One region of the Endozoicomonas sp. ALB091 genome, then DNA from elsewhere that is predicted to be linked to it. Evidence: predicted binding sites of a transcription regulator. Region 1 holds the regulator's gene; each other region holds the start of a gene.

Region 1 (2,270 bases):
GCAATATGAACAGTAAGATGCATCGGTAAATCAAGCTCTGTATGGTTAAATGATCCGTCAGGTGTGCGATCTTAGACCTGCCGCCATGAAAGGCACCATCTTTCTCATGATATCTTCCAGTTCAGTCCTGACCCCATAATCGCTTTCCGCAATAGCCCTCAGTGCATCCGCTCCTGAAAGGGTAAACACAGCGGAACCCAGAATAAAATAGACGCGCCAGAACAGGTCATTCAATGGCAACTCAGGACACGCTTTTACCAGCAACTCCAGATAAGCCTGGAATACTTCCCCGTAGACGTCGCGCAAATATTTCTTCAGATGCCCCTGGCCCTGTGTGTAGGCCAGGCCAATCATCCTCATACAAACAGAGAGATCTTCAGGGCTGCGGGGTTTAACCGCCATGATCTGATCCACCAGTAAATGAAGTATTTCTTCCAGATCAAGAACGTCATTATTATCCTGATATCGCACAAGAGCCCCGGAAAGATTGCTGACAAAAGGATCAAGAAAACGGGAAAAGACCGCCTGGATCAGGGATTTTTTGGAGCCGAAGTGGTAATTAACAGCGGCCAGGTTAACACCCGCCTGACTGGTAATTGAACGCAGCGAGGTCTCTGCGAACCCATGCTCAGCAAATAACTTCTCGGCAGCGTCCAGAATCCTGTCTACTGTCGCTGACTGTGACATGTCTGTAAAACCTCCAATGTAAACATTTGTTTAAAACTAACGTTTGCCAACTGAAACATCAAGTTAGATTAATAAGACAGGGGTGGTTGCAGTCAGCAAAATACTGTATATAATTACATGTACTGTATAAAAACACAGATTTAATCATGTATAAATTGACCAAGCGCCAGACTGAGATTCTTGAACTGATCAAATCTCATATAGAAGAGACCGGTTTCCCCCCCACTCGTGCAGAAATCGCACAGACCTTCGGGTTCCGATCACCCAATGCAGCAGAAGAACATCTCAGAGCCCTCGCCCGCAAGGGAGCTATCGAGATCACCCCCGGAACCTCAAGAGGTATCCGAATCCCCGGCACTGAATCTTCCGGCCTGCCTATTGTAGGACAGGTTGCTGCAGGAAGCCCCATTCTTGCCCAGGAACATATTGAAGACCACCTGTCCATCAACCCTGATTTCTTTTCCCCCAAAGCAAACTTCATGCTTCGGGTAAAAGGGATGAGCATGAAGGATATCGGTATTCTTGACGGGGACCTTCTGGCTGTCCATAAAACATCAACCGCAGCCAATGGCCAGATTGTCGTTGCCAGAATTGACGACGAAGTAACGGTCAAACGTTTTGAACAGGTTAAAAACAGAATTTACCTGCACCCGGAAAACAAAGAATTCAAGACAATCGAAGTAGACCTCAGCGTTGATACCTTTGCTATCGAAGGACTGAGTGTGGGGGTTATCAGGAACTAGTGCGGCTAAGCGTTATTACCCGTAAACCACGTTCACCCTGAGCGGAGTCGAAGGGTGCTTGGCACGATCTATCAGAGTCCGGAGTTTCCGCCTTTAGGCCCTATGGGTCCTTCGACAAGCTTCAGGACGAACGGTATGGGCAACAGCGCTTAGCAGCACTAGACCCTGACGATCTCTGATGTAGAGGACCTGACATGCAAGCATTAACACCATCATCCAGTCAGAACGGTAACGCTCCCTGCATTGACAGTGAACCTGTCAGCTTTATTGATGAGCTGATTCTCTCAGGCCCGCCCTGGCAATCAGGACGTTTTCTGAAGACTGTTCTGTATGAGCTGGCTAACCATCAGGATCAACGCTGGCTTACCCTGATACTGTCCAGTGAACAGGCAAAAAGCACCATAAACTGGCTGAAGTCATCGGGCATCAGCAGGCAGCGCCTTCAGGTTCTCAACCCTTCCGCAGTGGCAGACCCACTGAAACTCACTCGCAAGGCACTGGCCTCAGGCACCAGCCACACCGTGGTCAGCTGGATCGAGCAGATGGATAGCATCACACTCTCTGAACTCGAGACCGCCGCTCGCTCAGGTCAATGTCAGGGACTGGCAATCAGGAACAGAGGATAACTGGAGGGTTTGTATGACAGTCAGTGAAGAACCCGGTTTTCAGGGATGTATTCTCCAGCGTCAGCTTCTGTTTTACGCCCGACTTCTTCTATGCAGGCATCCAGCATAGCCTTGGCTACCTCCACCTGATCTCCCTGGAGAAAGTCAAGCAACTCCCGGGAGAATGACATGGTAACCAGGGGCTCGGCGTTCTCCTCATCACTGCGACGCAAAA
Region 2 (2,270 bases), on a different contig from region 1:
TTTTTTCGTGTGTAATGAGAGCATTAAAATCATAAACAGGTTTTACTGAATGTCTTGGTGGATAGTGAGAAGAGCATGCGTCAGAAGTATGATAAAATTCATTACACCTTGAGATATAGGGGGGTGGAGTATTCACCTGTCTGACTGTGTCATGCCGATATCGCCCACTCCTTGAAGCATTGGTATGACCATCCGGTGGTTTATAATCATTACCTGATGTCGTGTATTTCCAACTTATACCAGCAGTGCCTCTATCCATAATTATATTTCATTAATTCATAAAAAATATGAAAAGTGTACACTGTTCTGTTTATAGTTCATCTTGCTGAAATGTCTATAAACTCTGGTTTAATTGGTGCTTGCGACGAATTTTATAGATTAAATTCGAAACTTGTCTTTATTTGATCAACAATGGGTTTTTTAGACCAATTTGCTGCCGCCGCAGTAGGGCAGTTTATTCTCGGACAGCCCCCCGGGAGCCCTGATAAAAAAGGCTGAAACCAATGACAAAGAGGAAGATGAGGCATACCGACAGGAGACCGGATACGGTATCCCGGGAGATCTGAAGTTCAAACAGCAGCGGTTGGAAAAAATCCAGAAGGCCAAAAAAAACCTTGAAGAACGAGAGCTGGCACTGAATCCGGACAAGCCAATAGACGACAAAAAAATAACTCAGTTTTGCCGACCCCCATGCCCGGATGAGGCAGGTATTGACGCCTGTGTGGCGACTGATAGTAAGGAAAACCATCGAAAGAACTGCTGGAAAACTCAGACAGGAAGTTTGTCAAAGCCGATTTTATTTATAACTCGGCCAGCACAGACAAAACAATTATCAGGGAGCCTTAGGCTTCCATTAAAGATTAAAGGCCAGTGTGATTAGAAACAGCACCAGAGTGACACTGGCAATGATCAGTAATGTTTTCATTTGATGGTTCATCTGGCAGGCTGGCTCCCCAAAACTCATGTTCAAGGGTAAGTCGCAACTGCTGAGTTTCGTAGCCTGTTTTGGTAATGCCGTGTTTCAAAATTGTAATGCTGGAAACGTGTATGTATATACAGTATTCTTTTTAACGACAGGTTTGGAACAGAAATGGAATGGCCATATTGTTGGGGATTGATCCCGGGTCCAGGATTACCGGGTATGGAATCATTGAGGAAATTGGCTCCCAATGTAAATACGTAGCATCCGGCTGTATCCGAATTCAGGATGGGCCACTGCCAGAAAGACTTGCCCAAATTTTTCAGGGTATCAATACGGTGATTGAAATGTACAGTCCGCAATCTGTCGGTATTGAGCAGGTGTTTATGGCACGCAATGCCGACTCTGCCCTGAAGCTTGGGCAGGCCCGTGGTGCGGCGATTGTTGCCGCGGTAAATCATGGGCTTGAAGTTGCAGAGTACTCGGCACGACAGGTGAAACAGGCGGTGGTGGGTAAGGGCTCTGCGGAAAAGTCCCAGGTACAGCACATGATTACTTCAATTCTGAAGCTGGATAAAACCCCTCAGGCCGATGCCGCTGATGCGTTAGCAGTGGCATTGTGCCACTCCCACACACGGGCAAGCCTGGTGCGAATGGCCGGAGCAACGGGCAGAAGAAATCGTCGGTTATTAAGTAGTTAAGTCGTTAGAAGAGATACTGAATATGATAGGCAGACTTCGCGGTATTTTGCTGGAAAAAAAAGCCCCATACCTGCTGATTGAGGCTGGTGGGGTGGGCTATGAAGTTGAAGCGCCGATGTCGGTGTTTTACCGTCTGCCAGAGGTTGGTGTTGAGACAACGCTTTATACGCACTTTGTCGTTAGAGAAGATGCACAGCTGCTCTATGGCTTTAGCGACGCCCGGGAGAGAGAGCTTTTCCGTACTCTGATTAAAGTGAATGGAGTGGGTCCGAAACTGGGCCTGACACTGCTCTCCGGAATAGAAGCGTCTGTATTTGTACGTTGTATCCATGATGGCGACAGTTCTACCCTGGTGAAATTACCCGGGGTTGGCAAGAAAACCGCGGAACGCCTGATCGTGGAGTTAAAAGACAAACTGTCAACATGGGATAGCTCTGCTGCGCAATTTGATGGTTTGACTGGAACGCCCCTGGGGCAGGCCCTGGAAAAACAGGCCGCGGATACTGAACAGGAAGCCGTCAGTGCCCTGGTTGCCCTGGGCTATAAGCCTCAGGAAGCCAGCAAGGTGATTGGGCGGATTAAAGTAGAAGGTCTGTCCAGTGAAGAACTGATCAGGCAGGCATTAAGAAGTATGATTTAACATCATTCCC
Region 3 (2,270 bases), 300 kb from region 1:
TGGTTGGCTGATGATAAAGGGCATTCATTTCCCCGACTGCTTTACAGGCGCTCAATAACGCCTGTTGCAAAGCACTACACCCATTCTCAGCAGGGCGAAAATTAATCACAGGCATTATGAAGTCGGTGCCTGGTATGGCCCATGAAGGCTTTGCTTTGTGCATTTTGGTGATACCGGACTAAAGCATTCCGGATGTTTGCCATAAATGTCTGAGTAAAATGCCTGTATTTCCGAAAGGTCTTTTTCGATGTCCTCCCCTGGCTCGATAACAGGACCAAATCCTCCGGTTCTGTCCTTGAAATCAAGAAAGGCAAGTACAATGGGGATGCCGGCATTTTTTGCCATATGGTAGAAGCCTGTGTGCCACCGCTCGCCGAGTGCCCGGGTACCTTCAGGGCATATCACCAGGCCCAGCTTTCTGTGTTGCTTGAAAGTACAGACCGCCTGTTCTACCAGGCTGCCTCTTCTGCATCTGCCATTCCGATCCAGTGGAATCCCTCCCATCCAGCGCATAACCCAGTTGAACGGCCCCCAGAACAGGGTGTGTTTGCCCACCCAGTAACACTGTACACCGGTAGCAAGGCCAATCGCCATGCCATAGACAAAGTCCCAGTTACTGGTATGGGGAGCACCAACAAGCACGTACCTGGCCAGGCGTGGGGCTCTGCCCTGAATCCTCCAGCCCATCACTTTGAGAAACAGTTTTGCGAATATAGAAAGGGTCTGGCTGACAATGGGTGTATTGAAAATTGTGATTTGCATAGTTCAGAGGGTGCCTTGCTATCCCGTTTACAGGAAGCGGTGTTGAAAGCTATCAAAAGAGCGATCGCTTTGAGCACAGCTTCATAACAGAAAATGAATGTATGCAGCCTTAACGACTGGTTAACAGGCAAGGAATTGCTTGCCAAAAGCATTCTGTATGTATATACAGTGCTTATCCCGGAGCTAATTGGAACATGATGGAAAGTAATGCCATTCTTGAGCAAAAGGTGGTCCAGAGAAAAATCATACATATCGATTTTGACGCCTTCTTTGCCAGTATTGAAATACGTGATAATCCGAGGTTGTCAGGAAAGGCGGTTGCTGTCGGGGGGGCTCCGGATCGTAGAGGGGTGATTGCCACTTGTAACTATGAGGCGCGTCGATTTGGTGTGCATTCAGCCATGTCTTCAGCCCAGGCGATGCGGCTCTGCCCGGAGCTGAAGATCATTCCTCCCCGCTTTTCTGTTTATCGTGCCGCGTCTTCTGAAGCTCATGCCATTTTTCGCCAATATACTGATTTAATTGAACCTTTGTCCCTGGATGAGGCCTATCTCGATGTCACCGGAACTCATCTTTGCCGAGGCAGTGCCACCTTGATTGCCGAGGAAATCCGGCAGAAAATTTTTCAACAATTGCATGTCACCGTCTCTGCCGGCGTTGCCACCAATAAGTTTCTGGCGAAGATTGCCAGTGACTGGAATAAACCCAATGGCCTTTTTGTGATCACTCCGGAACAGGCGGATGATTTTATTTTCGATCTGCCTGTGAAAAAAATTCATGGGGTAGGTCGGGTTACCGCCGGGAAACTGCATAAAAAAGGCATCAATACCTGCGGGCAATTACGCCAGTACTCCATTCTTGAGTTAAGTCGCTGGTTTGGCAGTTTTGGTGAACGGTTGTGGGAGCTTTCCCGGGGGCGGGATGATCGTGAGGTGCAGACCAGTCGGCGCAGGAAGTCCCTTTCTGTTGAGCATACTTATGATAAAGACCTGGCGGGGCTTGCGGATATTACTGCACAGGTTATCCCGTTGCTTGAAGAACTTCAGGAACGCTACCAGCGTATTGAAAAGGAATACGAGGTGCATAAGCACTTTGTTAAGGTAAAGTTTGCTGATTTTACCCAGACCACCCTTGAGGAGAGTCTGCCGACAACCGGTGAAAGTGTTAAGGAGCATTTTACTCAGTTGCTGGTAAGAGCCTGGGAACGGGGAGGTCGTCCGGTCAGGCTTCTTGGCTTAGGGGTCAGGCTTGTGGATCTCCGTGAAGAAAGAGCGCTTGAGCAGCTGGAGCTTTTTGAAAAGAAAATTATGGGGCTGGCTTAGGCTCCCGTTTTTTTTCTGCCAGCTGTCCCATCATATTGCTGACCAGACAATAAGCCACGAACCAATAAAAGCCAGAGTGCAATGCTGCATCAAATTGCACAATCTGCCTGGATTCGTCATGTCCAGCCGCAGTGGCATTGGCCGCCAGAAAGGCGATAAGTACTCCAATAGCAAACACATCAGCCA

The links. Region 1 encodes LexA, which represses DNA repair genes until DNA is damaged. Its sites were predicted from a motif close to TACTGTNTANNTANACAGTA; they were not measured.
Region 2: ruvC (crossover junction endodeoxyribonuclease RuvC) is a predicted target of LexA. The motif match lies at 1,042-1,061, and genes of this name have one in related genera.
Region 3: dinB (DNA polymerase IV) is a predicted target of LexA. The motif match lies at 914-933, and genes of this name have one in related genera.

Annotation. Positions count from the first base shown of each region.
Region 1 is NZ_JBLYNQ010000007.1:26,030-28,299, forward strand. It holds gene ACO6UX_RS12390 (L,D-transpeptidase family protein) at 1-23, opposite strand, end outside; gene ACO6UX_RS12395 (TetR/AcrR family transcriptional regulator) at 58-687, opposite strand; gene lexA (transcriptional repressor LexA) at 834-1,430, shown strand; gene ACO6UX_RS12405 (hypothetical protein) at 1,625-2,056, shown strand; gene ACO6UX_RS12410 (hypothetical protein) at 2,077-2,270, opposite strand, start outside.
Region 2 is NZ_JBLYNQ010000017.1:175,392-177,661, forward strand. It holds gene ACO6UX_RS24720 (DUF1601 domain-containing protein) at 1-259, opposite strand, end outside; gene ACO6UX_RS24725 (hypothetical protein) at 455-748, opposite strand; gene ruvC (crossover junction endodeoxyribonuclease RuvC) at 1,096-1,620, shown strand; gene ruvA (Holliday junction branch migration protein RuvA) at 1,643-2,260, shown strand.
Region 3 is NZ_JBLYNQ010000007.1:329,889-332,158, reverse strand. It holds gene ACO6UX_RS13555 (hypothetical protein) at 1-11, shown strand, start outside; gene ACO6UX_RS13550 (lysophospholipid acyltransferase family protein) at 115-762, opposite strand; gene dinB (DNA polymerase IV) at 957-2,084, shown strand; gene ACO6UX_RS13540 (paraquat-inducible protein A) at 2,068-2,270, opposite strand, start outside.